One region of the Fulvivirga ulvae genome, then DNA from elsewhere that is predicted to be linked to it. Evidence: riboswitches for the same ligand, from Rfam matches in the RefSeq annotation. Region 1 holds a riboswitch; each other region holds the start of a gene.
What was found. Region 1 has a riboswitch for cobalamin ahead of LVD17_RS09250 (ABC transporter substrate-binding protein). Riboswitches for the same ligand answer to the same signal wherever they lie in the genome.
Positions count from the first base shown of each region.

Region 1 (4,572 bases):
AGAAGTACAATCGGAGTTAAAATTTGTAACTGCTCCCAGGATACTCCAGCCAGACTCCCAAACGTCCATATGACATATGCCTGTATTAATTCAGCGTCGCTAAAAAATTGAAGCACGCTAACAATCGCACCGCTGGCACTCCCCACCATGAGTCCAACGATAAGAAGTGAAACATTGTCTTTAACCTTTGCGGAAACTAAAAGTACAAATGAGAGTACTGCGGAAGAACCCAATACGGCTGCGACTACTACTCCCCAATTTCCTAACTGGTATAGTATATTGAAAACGGAACTGCCCGACATGACCAATAGCGCCACTCCCAGGCTGGCTCCGTTGCTGATACCGAGTACAAATGGCCCTGCCAAAGGGTTTCTGAATAAAGTCTGCATCAGAAGCCCCGCCACTGACAAGCCCGACCCAACCAGGAGAGCCGTCAAGGCTTTGGGTAGTCGAAATTCAGTAATAATAAACCCCCAGCTTTCCTTTTCGAGCGGTTTGCCTGTCAACGATTTCATTACCTGATCGAGAGGTATGTTGACTGTGCCATATCGAATATCCAGCAAGAACAGGATGATCAGGAGTATTATAGCGAGGGTATAGAATGCTATGTATTTGGAAGGGACAAATCTCATGGAGGATTAATTGAGTTTTTTATAATAGATAAGCTGGTGATCAGGGAATTTCTCTGGATGTATAATCTTTATTAAATCCTTAAGTATTAGATGTGGATTGACCAGACCTGTTTCCCAATAGTCGTTGGCTCCTGTTTCATTAATGCGGCCATATATGTTATAAACTTTCTTTTGCTGAAAAGCCGAGAACCGGGTATATCTTTCATCGTGATCGATAAATTCGGCGAGCTCGGTAAAACCTCCGGGATTGATCCAGATATCGGCATTGAGTTGTTTGTCTATAACCGTTTCAAAGCTTAATGGTATGCTTCCTCTTGACTTATCTGAGAACCAATAGTAAGAGGCGTTGGCATCTTTTAAAAGTTGTGCTGCATAGCTATTGCCTCCGGGCATGGACCAGGTGTCTTTGTATTTGGCCCCTGCGAGTACAGAAGGTTTGTCACTCACAGCAATGGCTTCTGCTTTTATTTGTTCATACTCATCTTCGATATGATTGAAAATGCTATCTGCCATAGCATCCTTTTCAAGAAAGGCTGCCATAAATTTTAGCCATTCGGCCCTGGCAAGTGGCGAGCTTTCCATCCATTCAATATTATAAGCAATGGGTACTCCTGATTTTTCCAGCAATTTCAGGTTATCGTGTATCTGGGCATGTCCGGTGGTCATCATGAGATCCGGTCGAAGGTCAATAAGGGTCTCAATATTTAAATTTTGGGTGTTTCCAACTTCTGCGATTTCACCATTTAAAGCCCGCTCTTTGATGGATGGATTATAGATATAGTCCAGTGTACTATGCCCAATGAGTGACTGCTCTGCCCCAAGCGTATGCAGTAGTCCGAGATGTGTGGTAGATAAGGTTACGATACTGGAAATCGGTATTTCGACTATAAAAACGTCCTTAGGCAGGTTTTCCGGTACAGGATCACCTTTATGGATTAGGATATAAGTGGCGTATAATGCAGTGGTATCCCAGGGGTTTTGGACTGTAATTTTCTTAAAACCATCCTGTTGTTTTATGCTAAAAAGTGATGCATGTTTAAGTTGGACAGGCTGGCGGGTCGGCAACGTAGATGTACCTTCCTGCTTTGGCGAATTGCATGCAGCCACAAGGCATATCAACACGGATAAACATCTGATAACGAGCTTCATTTTTAAATAATTTGCCCGGGGAAATGGAATCAGAATGACGCAACAAAAGATTTGCAGTACGCAGCAAAAACTATGTAGGATCTTCTAATCAGCACTTTTCTCCCGAAAGTTTCGATTACTATGTTTTACTGGCAGGTCTTCTGGCTTGCTCCAATGTTAACGGCCTTCCCATCCCGATGTAGAGACAGTGGCTTGTGATTTGGTTAACATTTTACAGAGCTTACAGCTGCGGGGACAGCTCCTGATTTTAACAGGATTCCCTTTTAATTCTGTTGACGAAAGTATCTCATCAACAAACACCAATGCTCAAATGTATATAAATTACTTTATTTGGACATAATAGTTAAGACTATCATTTTTCATCACAATGTGTCTTAGGTCTTCCAGCACCTTTTCAGGATGTACAAATCCTGACTGCCAAAAGTCATTTTTGCCATATTGGCTCAACCGGCGGTTGTTATTGTAAATTCGGAGCCGCCCGCCCAGATATTCCGGAGGCAGATTGAGCTCGGCAAGCTGACTTATGGTATTCATTTGGCTGCCCGGATGTAGCCAGATATCACATTGCTGAAGTAACTCAATTACTGTTTCATGAGATAATTTAATATTGCCGGGGTTGGTATCTTCCTTAAGTATGTACTGGCCACCAGCATCTTTGATGAACTGCGCCATATAACTATTGCCCCCGGCTACATACCAATTGTCCTTCCACATATAGCCTACAAAGAATTTAGGAGCACTATCTCTTTTGTTAAACTGAGATTTTATCTTCTCATAGTTATCAGCTTGTTGGTTAAACAGGGTAAAGGCTACATTTTCTGTTTTTGTAAATAGAGAGAGGTATTTTATCCACTCCAGTCTCCCTAAAGGGTGGTTTTCCGTGTGGGCGGAGAAGAGAATAACCCGGAGGCCAAGTGCTTCCAGCTTTTGGTTTACATCCATCGAGTTGCCAACGGCAGACTCTATGATCAGGTCGGGCTGGAGGTTAATTAAAAGCTCATAGTTCAAGTCACCACCTTTGCCTACTTCATTCACACCCTTATTGATAAAATAATTTCTCAAACTGTCATCAAAAACGTCCTCATACGAGGGAATGCCTACAATTCTATCTTGCAAACCCAACTCACTGAGCATATTTATGTGTGTAATGGAAAGGCAAACAATAGCACGCGCGGTAAAGCCGGAGTCTATATTAAATGTTTTCACTACGGTACTGTCACTGTTTGACCACGGGGCATTTATCTTAACCTCCGTGGCCCCGGATTTAAGATAGTCAGCGCCAAACCTTGATGCATGCGACAGGTCCAGGGCTTGTTTTTGTACAGGTGCTTCGGTTTGTGCCGGAGTACATTTCAAAAGGGTACCAAAACATAATATGATCAACAGGTTTTGGACGATACGGATATCAGGCAATGTCATAGCTATACGTGTGGAGTTTGGTAAGAATCATTTCAGCCCTTTGGCTTACGGGCATCAAAGGTATCTCATGAAGTGTAAAACCTAAGGACTGATAAACTTTAATAATTGATCTGTAAATCTTATTCGCTTGTGCGTATGTTTCTCTCCGTTCATGATCATTCACAAAAATGGACGGATGAATGGGTAGTATAAAGGCGTTTTTGTTATACCCGGCATTAGCCACTGCCTGGGTGTATGGGGGCGGTATGGGTAAATTACACGAGTCCAGGTTGGCAATAATATCGGGTAGAGCGCGATCGAAGAAACATAGTGCTGAATCTGTTTGAACCATGTGCTCTTTAACCATGGTATCAAAAGTAAGGGTGCAAAAATTTTGCATATCACCCCATGGGAGGGCATTGGAAGATATACTTAATTGTTGTCTGATAATTCTACGAGAAACTTCTTCATAACAGTTGAAACCCCGACGGCCTAACTCATGGAGCAAGGTTGTTTTTCCTGCGCTTGCAGCTCCTGTAATGATAAACTTGTTGCTCAGATTATCCATTGAATGCCGATAATTATGATGACAAAAATGAGCGTGACGGCATGGTTGATCATGGCCACTTTGTTTATCTCGTTAGGTGCAATGGCTCTGCTATTGCCTCCTATGAATGGCTTTTCAACTAATTTCCCATGATAATAATTGGGGCCGCCAAACTGGCAATTTAAAATACCGGCAAGGGCAGATTCCGGGTAGCCGGCGTTCGGGCTACTGTGTTTGTTTCCGTATTTGATTATATACTTCATGCCTCTTCTGCTTAGGGTCAGCCCGACCATTAAGAGGGCAGTGACTCTGGCGGGCATAAAGTTAGTGATATCATCAAGCTTTGCTGCAAACCTGCCAAACAGAAGAAAACGCTCATTTTTGTAGCCTATCATAGAGTCAAGCGTATTGATCATTTTGTAGGCCAAAGCACCGGGAACACCTAAAATGGCATAGTAAAATAAAGGTGCTATCACCCCGTCACTCAGATTTTCCGATAGTGTTTCAAATACAGCCAGTCGGATTTTATTTTCGTCTAACTGATCCGTTTCTCTCCCTACGATCCAGGAGAGCCTTTTCCTGCCAGCCTCAAGACCCTGAGCTAAAGCAGCAAATACAGCTTTTCCTTCTTCAATCAGGCTTTTGTTGGCAAGGGAAAAGAAAAGTAGAATGGTGGCAATAGGGTAATAGATGTAAGTGAAAGGCCTGATGAAGTGTATTAAAAAGTAGCATGTAGTAAATACCCCACCTGTTAAAAGAATAGTTAAAACCGCACCTTTTATCAACTTGTGCCTGCCGTTGTTCAAATGTTTTTCACCAAAGTTGATGCTATGACCAAACCACCTG
Region 1 covers NZ_CP089981.1:2,239,333-2,243,904, forward strand. Annotated here, with positions in the region: gene LVD17_RS09245 (iron chelate uptake ABC transporter family permease subunit) at 1-632, opposite strand, end outside; gene LVD17_RS09250 (ABC transporter substrate-binding protein) at 639-1,781, opposite strand; cobalamin riboswitch at 1,895-2,100, opposite strand; gene LVD17_RS09255 (ABC transporter substrate-binding protein) at 2,103-3,200, opposite strand; gene LVD17_RS09260 (AAA family ATPase) at 3,187-3,747, opposite strand; gene cbiB (adenosylcobinamide-phosphate synthase CbiB) at 3,735-4,572, opposite strand, start outside.

Region 2 (4,572 bases), 1.9 Mb from region 1:
CAGTTGGGATACTCAAAAACAAACACATGATAATCAAGACCATAAGCATTTCACATTGATAAGTAATATAAAACCAATATACCTGCTATCTGATAGTCAGCTGTTGTTTTCACGAGATACCACAGGACAGTATTTTCTGGCTTCTGTAAAAGACGATATCGGCAAAGTAAACATCAAAGCAGTCTACATCGGCTGGTCTAATGGCAATCAGCCTGAGTTTTACGAACTTTTTAAGGAAGGCATGAAGAACCTGCAAATAATGGATTGTAGGATGATTTCTTCTGAATTTACGGCAACCGACAAGCAAGACCTGCAACACGCTGACCTTATATTACTGGCCGGAGGTGATGTAATAGCGGGATGGGAAAGGTTATCAGAAACCGGAGCTGCCGGCATTATCAAAGAAAGATATGTGTCCGGGGCAGTTCTGATCGGCATATCAGCCGGTGCTATTCAATTAGGTGATCGGGTCCCCTTTGCAGCAGATAACGAGTCTGTAGAGATGATGAAGCTGGTGCCTTACATCATTGGTGCACATGATGAGGCCAATCAGTGGAGCGATCTGAAAAAGGCCGTGCATCTTTCAGGTACAGAAGGGATTGGCATTCCCTTTGGTACTGGTTTTAAATATTACTCAGACCAGCGTATTGAGATTATTAATAAGGATAAGGAGTTGTTTTACTATATAAGGTGATAGTTATAATAACAATTTGAACAGCAGATACCTACTGTTATATAAATTCCGCCGCTTTCGCCCCTGATCATTGGCGGATTTGCACACGCTGTCAGGTGGTTTATTCTTATATTTTTGCCTAAAACAAAATCAAAACAACCATGACAAAAATCAATCCCTATTTAAATTTCCCCGGTAATACGGAAGAGGCCTTCAACTTTTACCAATCTATTTTCGGAGGCGAATTCCTTGGTGGTATCATCCGGTTCGGCGATATGCCTATGGAGGGCCACGAGAACATGTCGGAAGAAGTTAAAAATAAAGTAATGCACATAGCGCTGCCCATCGGGGATGGCAATATGCTGATGGCCACTGATGCCTTGGAATCGATGGGACAGAAACTTTCGCAGGGCAACAATTTTTACATATCCGTATCGACCGACAGCAAAGATGAAGCACAGCGCATCTACGACAAACTTTCAGAAGGCGGTGCCATTGAAATGCCTATCGGTGATGTGCCCTGGGGTTCGTATTTCAGTATGTTTAAAGACAAGTTCGATGTACAGTGGATGGTAAGCTATGATTATCCAAAAGAGTAAGGAATATAAAAACACACCTTTCGTCCCGGTAGCAAAACCGGGACACCCCTCCTGCCGCCGACACCATACAGTGAACTTTCCTGATTAGAGCTCAAACACAAATCCAGCCCGGATAAGGGTGAAATTGCAATGAGGCAGTTTTATCTTATTTCGCTGGTAAGCTTACGTTGAGAGTTCTTGTTTTTCCGATTCACTCACTCCACTGGTTTTACGATTGATCACAATTTAGCTCTGAAGGTACGTATTGTAATCACCTCAAGAGGGATGGTAGTTATAGAAATATCTAAAATTCCAATATTACTTACCGTTTACCAGTCACCGATCACCATTTACTGTTCACCGTTCACTGTTCACCACTTACAAAAAGCTCCGGTTTCCGGACTTCCGACTTCGGACTTACTGAATACCAATTTGCCAACATTTTTAACCCCTCCTTTCCGGTTCTAAAAAATTTATTCCTAACTTTCCATTCAATAAGTTCTTTACTTGATTTCTTAATCAAAAACGGTAAGGGTTTTCGGTGAAAGCCGAAAATAATAGGGAATCGTGTGAAAATCACGAGCTGACGCGCAACTGTAATTCCGACCTCTTAAAGGGGTAGCGCTATTCTTGTTGACAAATGCCATTGTACTCAAAGCAGTATGAGAAGGCCGACAAGAATCGGAAAGCCAGGAGACCTGCCTTTATCGTCCTGTATATAACAGGATTTGACGATGCTTTCGCGATTTGAAGTATTAGCCAGAACAGATATTGATGCCACCTGGGTATAGGTGTGCACATACCTTTCTATCTATATTCATTAAAAGCATGGTGAAGTTGAGCTGAAGAGCTTTTAACTAATTATTCAAATTACTTAAAAGCTTAAGCTATGAAAACAAACAATTTGGGCTATCCGTCTATTGGAAGCCACCGTGAACTAAAAAAAGCCTGCGAGGCTTACTGGAAAGGCAAAATTTCGGTTGAAGAATTACTTGAAACCGGCAAAAACATCCGCACGCACAATTGGAAAATTCAAAAGAATGCAGGAATAGACCTGATCCCATCCGGTGACTTTTCTTTTTATGACCAGATATTGGATATGACTCTGACTGTTGGTGCCATTCCTGAACGATACAAGGAGCTAAAAAAAGACAATACAAAATCCAATCTGGATCTTTACTTTGCCATGGCCCGCGGTTATCAGCACGATGACCTGGATATTACTGCTATGGAAATGACTAAGTGGTTTGATACCAACTACCACTATATCGTGCCGGAATTCACTAATGACCAGCAGTTTTCACTTTCTTCAACAAAAATTTTTGATGAATACAAAGAAGCCAAAGCCAATGGCATAATTACCAAACCTGTAGTGCCTGGGCCCGTGTCTTACTTGCTACTCGGTAAAGAAAAGGAATCAGGGTTCCATAGGATAGAACTCATTGAGCAGCTGCTTCCTGTTTATCACGATATTTTCAGGCAGTTTACTGAATTAGGGGTGGAATATATTCAGGTAGATGAGCCTTACCTGGTAATGGATTTAACTGATAAAGAACGTGAGGCCCTTAAATATGCCTACCAGTCACTTAATGAGCAGTTTCCCCAGGTTAAGATCATACTAACCACCTACTTCGGAGACCTTGGTGACAATTTAGACCTGGCACTTTCATTACCCGTTGATACCCTGCATATCGATCTGATCCGCAGCCCTGAGCAACTGAACAACATCCTGAACTCGAAACAATTGCCTGTAAATCTCAATTTGTCATTAGGACTTGTGGATGGACGGAATATCTGGAAAAATGATTTCAGGCAATCCCTGGACACTATTCAAAAGGTGTCTGAAAAGATAGGAAAGGAGAGAATAACTATTGCCGCATCATGCTCGCTCCTGCACTCTCCATGTAATCTGGATCTTGAAAACGATAACGAGACTCTCTTACCGGAGCTAAAACAGTGGCTGGCATTTGCCAGACAGAAACTGGATGAAATCGTAATACTTAAAAACTTGTTGTCAGATGAAGTTGAAAATATTCACCTGCAGGAGTTTAATAGTAATGTCAATGCCATTAAAAGCAGGCAAACCTCAGAGTTGATCCATAATGAACAAGTTTCTCACAGACTCCATGCTGTTACCGAAAAAGACTTCAGGCGCAAGTCTGTGTTTCCGGAAAGAAAAGAGCTTCAGAACCAACTCCTTGAACTACCCCTCTTCCCTACTACCACCATTGGTTCATTTCCTCAGACTGCTGAGGTAAGGAAATGGCGGGCTGACTTTAAAAAGGGCAATGTAACCCAAAAGCAATATGATGCATTTCTAAAGCAGGAAATAGAGAAAGCCATCCGCTGGCAGGAAGATATAGAAATGGATGTATTGGTACACGGGGAGTTTGAGCGAAATGATATGGTGGAATACTTCGGCGAAAAGCTGGACGGCTTTGCTTTTACAAAGTATGGCTGGGTACAGAGCTATGGTTCAAGATGTGTAAAACCTCCCATTATTTACGGAGATGTTAAGCGTCCGGCGGCTATGACGGTTGAATGGACAGCCTATGCTCAAGCACTGACTGATAAGATTGTTAAAGGTATGCTAACGGGACCTGTTACCATTCTTCAGTGGTCATTTGTACGTAATGATCAGCCACGGGCCAAGACATGCCAGCAAATAGCACTGGCCATCAGAGATGAGGTTATAGACCTGGAAAAAGCAGGAATAGAAATAATACAGGTAGATGAACCTGCTATCCGTGAGGGGCTACCGTTGAGAAAATCTGACTGGACGGCTTATCTGGAGTGGGCTGTCGGCGCCTTCAGGCTGGCTACAAGTGGTGTGAATGATGGAACGCAGATCCACACCCATATGTGCTACTCAGAGTTTAATGACATTATCGAAAATATTGCAGCTATGGATGCCGATGTAATCACTATCGAGTGTTCACGTTCTCAGATGGAATTATTAGATGTCTTTGCCAGCTTTGAATATCCCAACGAAATCGGACCTGGGGTTTATGATATCCATTCGCCAAGGGTACCTTCCAGGGTTGAGATGCTGGCCTTGCTTGAAAAAGCAAAGAAAGTAATACCTGCAGAACGGCTTTGGGTAAACCCCGATTGTGGATTGAAAACACGTGACTGGAAAGAAACAAAAACTGCCCTGGTAGAAATGATAGCTGCCGCCAGGCAACTTCGGGAGCGTGTAAATGAAACTGTAGTCTAGGTTTTGTTTTTAAATGGAGTTAATTTTCTACTATTAATCCCATCCGGCAGGCCTTAAAAACCTGCCGGATATACTTGTTATGAATGAAGCATGAATTAAAATAT
Region 2 covers NZ_CP089981.1:4,098,675-4,103,246, reverse strand. Annotated here, with positions in the region: gene LVD17_RS17570 (Type 1 glutamine amidotransferase-like domain-containing protein) at 56-694, shown strand; gene LVD17_RS17565 (VOC family protein) at 835-1,272, shown strand; cobalamin riboswitch at 1,767-1,971, shown strand; gene metE (5-methyltetrahydropteroyltriglutamate--homocysteine S-methyltransferase) at 2,141-4,468, shown strand; gene LVD17_RS17555 (cysteine-rich CWC family protein) at 4,552-4,572, shown strand, end outside.
Region 2: it holds a riboswitch for cobalamin, as region 1 does, so the genes downstream of both, metE (5-methyltetrahydropteroyltriglutamate--homocysteine S-methyltransferase) here and LVD17_RS09250 (ABC transporter substrate-binding protein) in region 1, are expected to answer to the same signal.

Region 3 (4,572 bases), 1.0 Mb from region 1:
ATAGCATTCTCCCTGTCTTCACTGTACATCTGCTCAATGAAAATATCAACCTGCACTTTCAGGCTTGTTTTACCCACATGGGATACCGTACCGATCAGCTCGACCAATGTGCCTGCCGGTATAGGATGTTTAAAATCCACTCGTTCTGAAGAAACAGTAACTACACGCTTCCGGGAAAACCGGGTGGCCGTAATAAAAGCCACTTCGTCCATCAGTTGCAATGCCGTACCTCCAAATAGGGTATCGTAATGGTTGGTGGTGTTGGGAAAAACAGCTTTGAAAATTGAGGTTTTCGATTTTTCTATTCTTGTGGCAATATCGGTCATATAATCATTGGTTAGTTGTAAACCCATTCTATAGAAGCCTTAATTACTTCATGCCCACAAACTTAATCCAAATAGGATTGATAAAAGCAGGGTATTAAAGCCTCTACAAAATGTCTCTGGTTTATCTTAATTATTTAAATGCGCATCCGTTAGGTGCAATACCTGCAGTGTATTGGTCGATCAGCTTACCTGTATTATCATATCGGTAGACTGTACCGGCCGAGCTAAAGTTAGGAGCCTCAGTTCCAATCACATTGTCGGTTGAAGGGTCGACAGAAAGGCCATAAAAGGACTTATCGATAAATGGTGAAGCGGGTAACTCAGTGGCGTCGATGCTCATGGTATATACTGCACCTGAATAGTTGAAATAGAGCTGGTCTGCTGCATTGTTCATCACCAGTCTGCCAAGCCCCGTATATACGCTGGCTGCATCTAACTTCAGGGCTACTTCATCATTTACAATTTTAGCAAGGAAAGCAGGGGTGCTGTTGGCCTCATCCACTGACCAGTCAGGATTGTAAACTGTCTTGCCACTACCTGTTACCCAAATATTATTGTTTCGGTCTACTTTCAATGCTGAAGGATTATCCCCAACAGTAATGCTACCAACAACCTGGTCGGTATTAATATCAACGATCACAACTTTATTGTCGTATCCCCAGCCTCCGTTGTTGGCTACATATATTTTATTTCCTAACCTGACCATTTCATTAGCTCCCTGGCCAACGTCAATGGTTTTGGTAACTTCAAGAGCATTCAGGTCGATAACTTTAACCGTTCCTGTTACGCCGTCTGCACCCCAATCCGTTACATAGCCCTTATTTTGGTCTATACCAAGAAAATACCGTGGGGAAACTATCCCTGCATCCTTGTTAATTGTTCCCAATGAACCGAAATTCTCAGCATTAATAACCTCAATCTTACCTGAGTTTTGAACTACAATATAACCATTACCATTATAGATGCTCATTGATTGCGCCTGATCCCCCAAGGGCCTTTCCGCATTTTCAAGAAATACATCATTGATCATAGTATTGGTAGCCTTGTCAAAATATGAAAGGCTGGCGTCGCCATTGCCAAATCCGCCTTCATTGATCACAAAAAAGCCTTCCTGACCAGGCAATGGCCCCACACTGTCATCATCAGAACATGACGCGAACAAGCTGGAGGTGGCCACTAAAAGGCCAAATAATACGCGTTTTAAAAACTGGTTTTTCATTTTGGTTTATTCTCTAATTAAATTGATATATGATACTTAAATGATAGTTCCTTCGTGGCATAGGCCGTGCATTACGGATCTCATAGTCTTCGTTAAAGGCATTTTTTACCTGACCTGAGATTCTTAATGTATGTTTTTGAGATAACAAGAACTTATAAGAAGCTGAAACTCCGGTCAGTGTGTAAGGGTCTATTGATCTTCTATTATCTCCGGTAACATATTGCTCGCCTATATAGAGCTGGTTTATTCCTAATGTGAAATGTGCATGGACTAAATTCAGCGAAGCCTTCCCTTGATGCAAAGGCGTATAGATTACCTGTTTATCCAATTCTTGTAGATTACCGCCCTCACTGATCTCCTGCTTGGTGGATTTTGTATAACTATAATTGCCCCAAAACTGTAGCTTCCAGTCGTCTGACAGTCTGTATCCATATTTTAAAATAAGCTCTGCCCCTCGTGCCCAGATTTTCTGCACATTGACCGGGCTCCATACTGATTCTACTTCCACCCACTGAATCCATTGTGAAATGGTATTACTATAGCCTGTTAATTCAACGGAAAGTTGTGAGTTACCAAACCGCTTTTCAGATAATATACCCAGTTCCGTACTCCACCCCAGCTCGGGTTCCAGATCAGGGTTACCAACTGCTCCGGCCCCTTTCCAGTACAGGTCATTGAAAGTAGGGATTCGATAGCTGCGGGCCACCTTTGATTTCAAAGAGAAGTCGTTATTTAGCGAGTAGTTCAATCCCAGGGAGGGCATCACTGGTGAAAGGTCACCATCACTCAATGTCTCCCTCAAGCCCAGGTTGGCCTCCAGCCTTTCCGCAAATAGCCTTTTGGCTGAAACATACAGGCCTGTCTGGTTTCTGGAAGGTATTTCACCTGCATAACTGTCCACCTCCGCCTGATCGTAAGTGTTGTTTATACCTGCATCGAGCCATGTAGATTTATCCAGTTTATAAGTAGCTTCAATCTCACTGACCCATGACAGGGATTGTGTGGTGGACACTTCGGTTAATTTGTCGTCGTAGTCCAGGTGGTGGACCAATAAAGCCGATTGTCCGCGGAACATCCTTTTACTGTTTTGGCTCTTCCACTTTAAAACCGCTCTGTGAAATTCATCAGCCTGGGTTTCCCTTGCATCACCTGAGGCAGAAGCCGGGTCCGGAATATGTACCAGGTTGTCCTGATACCAATATTTCAGGCTTATATCACTGTTTCCATTGAGTTGGTAGTATAATTCTGACAATATACCATGCTGATCGATGGAGGCATTGTTTTGCTCCTCTTCCCGGGTTGTGTAACGGTTGAAATAGGTAAAATCATTGTCGGCATGGTTCACAAAGCCACGTATAGATGCCCGCACTTTTTGATGTTTCCAGTTGACATTCGCGCCCGTATAGGTACTGCCAAAACTGCCTATTTGCTGAAATATCTTACCACCAAAGCCTTCCTGCATTGCAGCCTCCGTACCAAGATGAATGGCCCCACCCAGGGTACCCGAGCCGAAAAGGGACCCTGCACCACCATACTGGAGAGATACGTCATCCACAAAGCTTACTGGCATTAAAGTGAGGTCAAGGCTACCGTTGGTCGGACTTTGCAGGTTTATACCTTCCCAAAAAACAGCAGTATGATTACTTCCAGTGCCTCTTACAGAAGGAGTTGAAAGTCCACTCACACCATAAGACCTGATATTGGCTCCTGACAAATTGGTCAATAACTCAGACAGGTTACTGTACTCCGTAGCTTCTCTCTGTACAGGTGAAATTTTCTCCACCTTTTCACCAATGGTAAACTTCTCCAGACGCGTTCCCTCAATGCTGATCTCATCCAGAACCAACGCCGTGGTATCTTCCTGGGCAGCCACATGCTGAACGAAGATGCCTGTAACCAAAGGTAATAATAGAATTCGCAGATAACTCATTCGACAACGTGTTAATGAGCCTTAAATAGAAGCCATTAAGAAATGGGCGAAATGATGGATAACATAGCGTTCACTTCTTAAAGCCTCAACTCCCGAAGGCCCAGATATAAAACTATTGGCAGGTCTCCTGGCTTACCCGACTTTGAGGACCTTCCCATCCCGACAGGTCAGGACAGTGGCAAAGATGATCAAAGCGTATTATCTGTACTGGTGTACAGGTCGGGATTACAGTTGCGGGGACAGCTCCGGAATGATCAGTAACACACTGAGGCACCGGATTCCCTTTTCATCATGATATGCCGTAAGGACTGATCATGAACCAATAATCGGCTCAAAGTTAGGAAAGAATTGAATAGCTCTAAACAAAATGGTTAATATTGTTCTGTATTCAACTAAAAGCACCGACCGATGAAGTTAAAGGTTCTGATTATTGTTTTTTCCATTTTAGCCATAGCCTGCAACCACTCTGATAAGGAGCGGAAAAGCAAAGAAATATTAACAGAAACTCCTGTTAATATTCAGTATGCCACTGGTTTCAGGGTTTCTTTAAAAGAAGGTTATCCTTTTGTGGAGGTACCCAGGCCCTATCAGGGTGCGGAAGAAGGTTTTAAATATTTGCTCGTGCCCAGAGGAGAGGAAATTCCGGCACACGACCGCGATGTTCAGATAGTGGAAGTGCCCATAAAAAGCATTGTCTGTACCTCTACCACGCATATTCCCTTGCTTGACTATATTAATGAAACGCAGAGCCTGACAGGCTTTACTACTACAGACTACATCAGCTCTGCTAACATGCGCAGCAGAATTGATTCCGGTTATGTAACTGAGCTGGGCATAGATAAGGAAATGAACATTGAGCGCCTGCTGGAGCTGGATCCCGAGGCTGTAATGGCCTATACAATTACCGGCGACTATGGACAGTTCCGCAAGATGAACCAGGCCGGAATACCGGTACTTATCAATGCGGAATACCTTGAGCGGCATCCTCTGGGACGTGCGGAGTGGATTAAATTCATGGCTTTGTTTTTTAACAAAACAGACATGGCAGACTCTGTGTTCAACGCTATTGAAAGTAACTACAATACAATGAGAGCAAA
Region 3 covers NZ_CP089981.1:1,238,341-1,242,912, forward strand. Annotated here, with positions in the region: gene LVD17_RS05135 (acyl-CoA thioesterase) at 1-326, opposite strand, end outside; gene LVD17_RS05140 (YncE family protein) at 457-1,545, opposite strand; gene LVD17_RS05145 (TonB-dependent receptor plug domain-containing protein) at 1,559-3,475, opposite strand; cobalamin riboswitch at 3,576-3,814, opposite strand; gene LVD17_RS05150 (ABC transporter substrate-binding protein) at 3,884-4,572, shown strand, end outside.
Region 3: it holds a riboswitch for cobalamin, as region 1 does, so the genes downstream of both, LVD17_RS05145 (TonB-dependent receptor plug domain-containing protein) here and LVD17_RS09250 (ABC transporter substrate-binding protein) in region 1, are expected to answer to the same signal.